4 regions of the Rhodomicrobium vannielii ATCC 17100 genome follow, and region 1 is predicted to be linked to each of the others. Evidence: riboswitches for the same ligand, from Rfam matches in the RefSeq annotation. Region 1 holds a riboswitch; each other region holds the start of a gene.
What was found. Region 1 has a riboswitch for cobalamin ahead of RVAN_RS07680 (DUF1636 family protein). Riboswitches for the same ligand answer to the same signal wherever they lie in the genome.
Positions count from the first base shown of each region.

Region 1 (2,194 bases):
GCCTCGACCTTCGCGAGGAGGTCGGCCTGTGACGCCTGCTCCGGCAGCGTGATCGCGACCGTTTCGAAATCGTCGTGGTCGTGCGGCTCGCCGTGATCGTGATGCGTTGGCCGCGCGTCGAGATCGTCTTCCGCAGCCGCGCCAAGCCCCAACACCACGCGCGGATCGACGTGGCCTTCGATTGCCGCAATTACGGGGATAGGGCGCGGCGCTTCGGCCAACACCACCTCGCGCGCGACCGCAAGCCGCGCTTCGTCCAGAAGATCGGCCTTGTTCAGAATGACGAGATCCGCGCACGCAACCTGATCCTCGAACACCTCGCCGAGCGGCGTGTCGTGGTCGATGCTCGTGTCGCCCGCGCGCTGCTTCGCCACGAGTGCCGGGTCCGGCGCGAAACGCCCATCCGCCACGGCTTCGGCATCGGCGACGGCAATGACGCCGTCAACCGTGATGCGCGTTTTCAAGTCGGGCCAGTCGAACGCCTTGAGCAGCGGCTTCGGCAGCGCGAGCCCGGACGTCTCGATGAGGATGTGTTCCGGCGGCTCCTTTCGATTCAGCAGCGCCGTCATCGTGGGTACGAACTCGTCCGCGACCGTGCAGCAGAGGCAGCCGTTGGTCAGTTCCACGATGGCGTCTTCGGGGCATGTAGGGTCGGCGCAGCCTTTGAGGATTTCGCCATCGATGCCGATGTCGCCGAACTCGTTGACGAGCACGGCGAGGCGGCGGCCGTTCGCGTTTTCGATCAGATGGCGGACGAGGCTCGTCTTGCCTGCGCCGAGGAAGCCGGTGACGATGGTGACGGGGACTTTCGCGAGAGACATCAAAGGCTCCTTTCGGGAAGCGGCGGCACGCGCGCGATCAACGCGCGGCGAAAGCAGGCGGGGCGCTCGTTCCATGGCACGAGGCCGTCTTCGGTTTCGGCGTTGGCGATGCAGCCGCGATAGATACCCGGCGCGTCCTCGATCGTCAGTTCGCCGAACATGTACGTCCAGCGGTCCGGCCCGGCGATGGCGACGGTAAGGCCGCGATTGCAGTTCGACAGGCATTGCGCCGGCTCGATGCGAAAGCGCATTTCAGCGCGGGCGGCGTGCTCGGCGGCGAGCGCTTCATAGAGTGCGTGGCCGGACGGAGGCGCGGCCTTGTCGGCAGGGTTGCGCCCGCAAAGCACGCACACGAAGACGGTGGCGCGGCGCGCTGGCGGGGCTTCACAGGTTGATGTCGCTTCCATGCTCGTTCCGAGGGAGCGGACGGCGAACCGTCCGGCGCGTGCGGCGGGCGAACCTGCACTCCACCCATCCGACTTTGCGCTCCGGGACACCCCGCCCGGAACGGCGCTTCATCGGAACGCGATAACGCGATCCGGGCAGGCGACGGCAGGTCTCCTGGCTCGCGGGTCACAGCCAGCGCCGCCTTCCCGGAACAAGTCCAGTGGCCATGGCGCAGACTCGCCGCTTACAGTTGCGGGGGCAGCTCCGGCTTCGCGCGCTCAGGCGCGTCCGGTATTCCCTTTTTGTCCCCGAAGGGACCGTCGGCTGCCTCGATTTGTGATACGTCAAGCCAACGAAGTCAATCGGCGGCGCTTTATCGGCGCAAGGCCAACATGAGCAATTGGTAGAGAGCGATGAGCGGAACGAACCCTTTGATCCGAAAAGCGAGCCGCCGATGACGGCCCGCGCGCTGATGTTTCAGGGAACCGGCTCCGATGTCGGCAAGTCACTGATCGTGGCGGGGATGTGCCGTCTGCTCGCGGATCGCGGGCTTTCCGTGCGCCCATTCAAGCCGCAGAACATGTCGACCAACGCGGGGGTCACTGCGGACGGCGGCGAAATCGGCCGCGCGCAGATGCTTCAGGCCCGTGCGGCGCGCGTGGCGCCGAGCGTCCACATGAACCCCGTGCTGTTGAAGCCGCAGAGCGATACCGGCGCGCAGATCGTCGTGCAGGGCAAAGTCTGGGGCAGGGCCGAGGCGCGCGATTATCAGTCGCGCAAGGCGGCTCTGATGCCGCCGGTTCTCGAAAGTTTCGCGCGGCTGAAGGCGGAATGCGACCTCGTGCTGATCGAGGGTGCGGGCTCACCGTCCGAAGTAAACCTCCGCGCGAACGACATCGCGAATATGGGTTTTGCGCGGGCGGCCGACGTACCCGTGGTGCTCATCGGCGACATCGACCGGGGCGGCGTGATCGCGAGCCTTGTCG
Region 1 is NC_014664.1:1,668,269-1,670,462, reverse strand. It holds gene cobW (cobalamin biosynthesis protein CobW) at 1-821, opposite strand, end outside; gene RVAN_RS07680 (DUF1636 family protein) at 821-1,228, opposite strand; cobalamin riboswitch at 1,356-1,545, opposite strand; gene RVAN_RS07675 (cobyric acid synthase) at 1,663-2,194, shown strand, end outside.

Region 2 (2,194 bases), 340 kb from region 1:
CGCCGTCATCTCGAAGAGGCGTGTCGCGTTCTCGCTCTCCCACGGGAAATCAGGGGTGATATTGTAGGTCGGTATGGGGAAGGTGAAAACGCGGCCCTTCGCATCGCCCGCAATCATGACCTCCATATAGGCGCGGTTGATCATATCCATCTCGGCCTGAAGATCGCCGTAGGTGAAATCCATCTCGACGCCGCCGATGACCGGCACCTGATCGCGAAGATCTTCCGGGCAGGTCCAGTCGAAAGTCAGGTTCGTGAACGGTGTCTGCGTGCCCCAGCGCGACGGCACGTTGAGGTTATAGATCAGCTCCTGAATGCACTGGCGCACCTCATGATAGGGCAGTTGGTCCCTGCGGATGAACGCCGCCATGTAGGTATCGAACGAGGAAAACGCCTGCGCGCCCGCCCACTCGTTCTGAAGCGTGCCGAGGAAGTTCACGATCTGCCCGACAGCGCTCGACAGATGCTTCGGCGGCGCGGCCTCGACCTTGCCGGGCACGCCGTTCAGCCCTTCCTGCAAAAGCGTGCGCAGCGACCAGCCCGCGCAGTAGCCCGCCAACATGTCGAGGTCGTGAATGTGGATGTCGCCATCGCGGTGCGCGCGGCCGACTTCCGGCGGGTAGACGTGGCTGAGCCAGTAATTCGCGACCACCTTGCCGGAGACGTTCAGGATCAGGCCGCCCAGCGAATAACCCTGATTGGCGTTCGCGTTCACGCGCCAGTCCGCCCGCTCAAGGTATTCGTTCATCGAGCTTTCGACGTCGATGGCCGCGTGGCGGTCGGCGCGAAGGCGCGCGCGCTGCTCGCGGTAGACGATGTAGGCGCGCGCGGTCGCGAAGTGGTTCGCGGAGATGAGCACCTGCTCGACGATGTCCTGAATTTCCTCGATGTGGGGCGACCGGCTCGCGAAGCGATGCGCAATGACCTTCACGGCCTGAATGGCGAGGAGATGCGCCTCGGTGGCGTCGAAATCGCCGGTGGCGCGGCCCGCGCGCTCGACGGCGGAGCGGATCTTCGCCGCGTCGAACGGCGCAAGCGCGCCCGAGCGTTTCACGATGCTGAGCGGCAGGCGGGCGGCGGATACGACCGCCGTGGAGTCAGGACTGGAAGACAAGTAAACCCCCGTTGGATCATGGGGGCGGGAGCGACAGGCACGCGAACGCAACCGGCTCACCGGTTACGGCTCGGCCTGCGGACACCCCGCCCGAGGACGTTTAATTCGGCGTCGCGGCAGGTCTCCTGGCTCGCGGGTCAATGCTTCCGTCTGGCCTTCCCGGCGCTTTCGCACCAGTGACGCTATCGACGGCGGCTCGCCGCTTACAGTTGCGGGGGCAGCGCCGGAGTTGCACCGGCTTCCCTCTTGGCTCCCGAATCTTGCGCTATCGGGGCACCGTGACCCCCACATTTAGGGTGTGATTCGCTTTGTCGAGTCACGAGCGGAGCTACAAAATTCATTCAAACGTGTGAACAGCGGGGAATGGGCAACATTGCCGCTTGCGACCCCCGCCGTTTGCGAAAACCGCAAATTCGCAAAGCTCGCAGATTTGCGGCGAAGCCTTCGCAAACATCCACATTTTCAGCCCTTACGACACGTTCATCGTTGCGGATATTGTGAAGCCGAAACGAACCCCGGGCGCTCGAATGCAAACCCTTATCGATGAAGCCGCCACCGAGGCGACGACCACCTTTGTGGAGATGGTCTTCCCCGAGCAGGCGAACCACTACGGCACGCTGTTCGGCGGCAATGCGCTGAACCTTATGGGCAAGGCGGCCTTCGTCGCTGCCACAAGGCGCGCGCGCCGCGCCGTGGTGATGGCCACATCCGACAAGGTGGAATTCCACGTGCCCGTGAAGGTCGGCGAACTCGTCGAGCTCTCCGCCCGCGTCGTGCGTGTCGGCCGCGCATCCATGACCGTCAACGTCGACATGGTCGCCGAGAAGCTGCTTTCGGGCGAGCGCCGCCTCGCCGTGCGTGGCTCGTTCGAGATGGTCGCTGTCGACGAAGCCGGGCGCCCCACGGCGTTCCGCCCCTGATTTCCAGATCCAACTTCCAGCCGCCGCCAAGAGAGGAACCTGCCCCGTGAAGTCGCATACCGTCCGCACATACAAATCCGCCGAGCCTCTGCCCCGCGCCGAACAGCTCGCGTGGAAAATCGCCGAAGTCGCCGCCGACCAGGTTGCGGTTGAGCCAACCG
Region 2 is NC_014664.1:2,006,932-2,009,125, reverse strand. It holds gene RVAN_RS09225 (ribonucleoside triphosphate reductase) at 1-1,113, opposite strand, end outside; cobalamin riboswitch at 1,212-1,409, opposite strand; gene RVAN_RS09220 (acyl-CoA thioesterase) at 1,641-2,033, shown strand; gene RVAN_RS09215 (MmgE/PrpD family protein) at 2,080-2,194, shown strand, end outside.
Region 2: it holds a riboswitch for cobalamin, as region 1 does, so the genes downstream of both, RVAN_RS09225 (ribonucleoside triphosphate reductase) here and RVAN_RS07680 (DUF1636 family protein) in region 1, are expected to answer to the same signal.

Region 3 (2,194 bases), 1.1 Mb from region 1:
GCGGTTACGCGAGCCGCATAGGGCTTGAGCGCGGCACGGCGGCGCTGGTCCAGTGCCGGACGCCATGGCCGAGGATCTCCGCGCATGGCACTGGCGGCATGCCCGGCGGCACGTCCTGCCCGAGAAAGGCGAGCGCCTGCCACAAGAGGCCGCTATCGGCGGGCGTGGGCAACTCCTGCGCGTGCGTTTGCTTGGAGAGCTTGCTGCCATCGGCGTTAAGCGCGAGCGGCAGATGCATATAGCGCGGCGTCGGCAGGCCGAGCAGCCGTTGTAGCACGATCTGCCGCGCCGTGTTGTCGAGGAGATCCGCACCCCGCACGACATCGGTCACGCGCTGAAAGGCGTCGTCCACGACCACGGCAAGCTGATAGGCGAAAAGCCCGTCGCGGCGCCGCACCACGAAATCGCCCACTGTCTCGGCGACATCCTCTCGCTGTGAGCCGAACACGCGATCCGCGAACTCCACGGTGCCGGGGGGCACTCGGATCCGCACGGCGGCATCCGCGCGCGGAGCGGTGAAGGCGCGGCATGTGCCGGGATAGACCGCGCTTCCAAGGCGCGCTAGGTCTGCGCGTGAGCAATTGCACCAGAACATGTGCCCGCTCGCCCGCAGCGCGTCGAGCGCCTCGGCATAAGCATCGAGCCGCGTCGACTGGAACAGCACCTCGCCGTCCCACTCAAAACCATAAGCGGCGAGCTGATCGAGGATGCGGCGCGCGGCTCCCGGCATCTCGCGCGGCGGGTCGATATCTTCCATGCGCACGAGCCAGCGACCGCCCGCCGCGCGCGCATCGCAGTAGCTCGCCACCGCCGCAACGAGCGAGCCGAAATGCAAGGGCCCCGTGGGCGACGGTGCGAAGCGGCCGATATAGGTCATGCGTTTTTGTCTCTCACGCCGCGCCGCCGCGCAAGCCTGTGGAGCATTGCAGCCGCGCCGTTCGTCGGGCTTGCCAGCGCGCGCCTTCGACCTATTTTAAAGAGAGCTTCGGTGCCCGTGCAAAATCGGGTGAAACGGGAACGCGGTCGGCGAATTTCGCTCATGCCGCGGCTGCCCCCGCAACTGTAGGCGGATGCTTCGATCAAGAGTCACTGGGCCGGTGCGGTTCGGGAAGGCGGTCGAGGCGATATCCGCAAGCCAGGAGACCGGCCGGAGCCGCGCGTTATCAAAATCGCGCACACGCATTTTCGTATCGGCGGAGGGCCGAAACGGTGCCATGCCATGCGCTAGCCTGCCGCGCCTCGTCGCCGGTCGCTCGCCTGTCATCGCCGTCCGCCGCCTCCGATGACACTCGCAAAGGCCGCGGCATGGAACCGAAAGACACCACCACAAACGAAGGCTTCAAGGGCTTCACCAACGAGGCGTGTCCGTTCCTGCCGTGCCACAAGGGCGTTCGCGGCAAATTCAATTGCCTCTTTTGCTATTGCCCGCTAATCGCCTACGAATGCCCCGGCCCTTACAAGGTCTACACCGACGCGAACGGCATGCGGCGAAAGGATTGCTCCGATTGCACCCTGCCGCATAACGGCCATCGCGGAAGCTGGAACTTCATCCAGAAATGGCTGAAGAAGCCGGAGATCTGGGACGGGCACGATCAGACGCGCGAATTCCGGCTGAAAGCGCCGCCGGTAGAAAACGAAACGGAAGAATGACCGCCGACACGATCCCCGCGCAGGCCGCCGAACTCATCGCCCGCATCGCCTATAACCCCGCGCCCGCCGGGCTGCCACGCCGCGCGCGCTCGCTGATGATCCAGGGCACCGCGTCGGATGTCGGCAAGAGCATGGTCGTCGCGGGGCTGTGCCGGGCTTATGCGCGGCGGGGTCTCGTGGTGCGTCCGTTCAAGGCGCAGAACATGTCGAACAACGCGGCCGTCGCCGCAGACAGCGACCTGCCGCCCGGCCCCGGTGGCGAGATCGTCTATGGCGAAATCGGCCGCGCGCAGGCGATGCAAGCGCGTGCCTCGAAGGCCGCGCCGTCGATCCACATGAACCCGGTGCTCCTGAAGCCGCAGACGGATATCGGCTCGCAGGTGGTGCTGCGCGGACGCGTGCTCGGCAACTGCCCCGCGCGCATTTATCACCACATGCGCCAGCGGATGATGCCCGCCGTGATCGACAGCCTCGACCGGCTGCGCGCGGAAGCCGACCTCGTTATCGTGGAAGGCGCGGGCAGCGGTGCGGAGGTCTATCTTCG
Region 3 is NC_014664.1:2,728,243-2,730,436, forward strand. It holds gene gluQRS (tRNA glutamyl-Q(34) synthetase GluQRS) at 5-877, opposite strand; cobalamin riboswitch at 970-1,166, shown strand; gene RVAN_RS12610 (cysteine-rich small domain-containing protein) at 1,306-1,650, shown strand; gene RVAN_RS12615 (cobyric acid synthase) at 1,647-2,194, shown strand, end outside.
Region 3: it holds a riboswitch for cobalamin, as region 1 does, so the genes downstream of both, RVAN_RS12610 (cysteine-rich small domain-containing protein) here and RVAN_RS07680 (DUF1636 family protein) in region 1, are expected to answer to the same signal.

Region 4 (2,194 bases), 340 kb from region 1:
CGCCGCTGATGAAGGGAACGCGCGTGCTGTTCGGCAACGATGTCTGGGAGCACGCCTATTATCTGAAATATCAGAACAGGCGGCCCGATTACCTGAAAGCGTGGTGGGACGTGGTGAACTGGAAAGCGGTCGGCGACCGATACGCCGCCGCGAAGGCCGGGGATCTGGATATTTAGCGAGCGATGGACAAGCCCGATGGAGAAGAGGCGCTCGAAAGCGCCTCCTTTTCGGCTCAGACGCCTTCGAAGAGACGGCGCTCCAGAAGGGCGTTGCCTTTCAGGTGGTGTAGGGCCTTGGCCACGGCGAGCACGCCGAGGTCGACCAGCGGCTCGACCAATATGACCAGCATGTAAGCACCGCCGAACGTGGTGATCTCGGTCACATTCTCCATGCCGAAACCCTGGCCGTAGAAGGCCCAGAAGGCCACCCATGCCACGATGCCCGCCTGATAGGTCGTCGAAAGAGCCAGTGCCTGCAAATATTTCAGCTCCACATAAGGCGTGTGCGGCGCGATAATGCGGCCCGCCACCGCCTTGATGCCGAACAGAGGCACGAGCAACGTGGTCACGTTCATGCCGTACTGAGGCAGATCGAAGGGCGCAAAGAACAGGCCCTGTACCAAGAGCCCGAGCGCGAGCCCTATCGCCGCCGGCGCGGCGCCGAAGATCAGGAACAGCGTCGAGCCGAGGATGAGATGAACCTCCGACACGCCGACCGGGTAATGCGGCAGCACCTCGAAGAATGAAAAGACAAGGGCGGTTGTCGCCGCGCTCCGCGAAAGCAGAGACAGCACTCCGCGTTCGCGCGCCGAATCATAGGCGAGTTTCAGGGCATAGCCGCCAGCGCCTGCTGCCGTGGCATAGCTCAGCCAGATTTTCCCGCCGTCCACGAGACCGGGTTCAATATGCATGGATTTTTCCTCTGCCGTCTCACCCGACGGCGCGAAAGGTTGATGTCATGCGCTCGGCCGGTCTCCTGACTCGCGGGTCGCTGCAACCTTCCGCCTTCCCGGCTGGGCCGAAGCCCGTGCCAGTGGCACCATCGAAAGTTACTCGCCGCTCACAGTCGCGGGGGCGGTCGGGGCTCTGGCTCAACACCATTCCCCGTTCCCGTTTCAGTTCGGATGCGACGCATCCAAACACCGTGCGCACCTGCAACACGCCGCCGAACACGGACAGCTGTCAAGCTGTTTGAGGACGGTTGCGGAGAAGTGTCAGTAGCCGGGAGGGATCTCACGCATGGTCGTGGCTCGGTCCGGTTATACAGACGCGCCAGCGTAGGGCAGGAAAGTGCTCCGATTTTCATTTACCGCGAGCGACCGTCCGATCATCGGGAAGGCGCGTTGCGGGCAGGACGGGCGCTCGCACACCTTGCATCCTGCGCCAATGGGCGTGGCAGCGGCGGGATCGTCGAGATCGAGCCCTTTGGAATAGACGAGCCGTGGCGCGTGGCGGATATCGCAGCCGAGCCCGATGGCGAAGGTCTTGTCCGGCTCGCCATAGCCGCCAACCGTATGCCGCACCGCGCGGGCGATCCATAGGTAGGTGCGTCCGTCCGTCATCTGCGCCACCTGTGTCAACGTGCGACCCGGCTGCGCGAAAGCCTCGTACACATTCCAGAGCGGGCATGCGCCGCCCACGCGTGAAAAATGGAAATCGGTGGCAGACTGGCGCTTCGAGATGTTTCCCGCGCGGTCCACGCGGATGAGGAAGAAGGGAACGCCTGCCGCTGAGGGCCGCTGAAGCGAGCTAAGTCGGTGGCTGATCGTCTCGAAGCCGACGCCGAATTGCTCCGCGAGCCTGTCGATGTCGTAGCGCGCGGCTTCGGCGGCAGCAAGAAAAGCGCGGTAGGGCATCAGAAGGGCCGCCGCGAAATAGTTGGCAAGGCCGATACGCGCAAGCGCGTGCGTCGCGGGCGAGCCCAGCGCCGCTTCCCTCGCGAGCCGGTTCAGCGGCTCCCCCATCTCAAGGAACGCGAGTTGCGTCGCCATTTGAAAGGCGCGCTGGCCTTGATCGAGGCGCGCGGAGAGGCGAAGCACGCGCTCCTTCGGATTATAGTCGCGGTTGGCCTGCCGGCTCGGAGCCTCTCCCTCGGGCTTTCTCACGCCGATGCGGACGCCGTGCCGCTGCTCCAGATAGCGCGCAAGCCCCTCGACGACTTCGCCCTCGACCAGCTCAGCCTCGGCGAAAAGCTT
Region 4 is NC_014664.1:2,011,872-2,014,065, reverse strand. It holds gene RVAN_RS09255 (superoxide dismutase) at 1-176, shown strand, start outside; gene RVAN_RS09250 (energy-coupling factor ABC transporter permease) at 233-910, opposite strand; cobalamin riboswitch at 949-1,161, opposite strand; gene RVAN_RS09245 (short-chain fatty acyl-CoA regulator family protein) at 1,259-2,194, opposite strand, start outside.
Region 4: it holds a riboswitch for cobalamin, as region 1 does, so the genes downstream of both, RVAN_RS09250 (energy-coupling factor ABC transporter permease) here and RVAN_RS07680 (DUF1636 family protein) in region 1, are expected to answer to the same signal.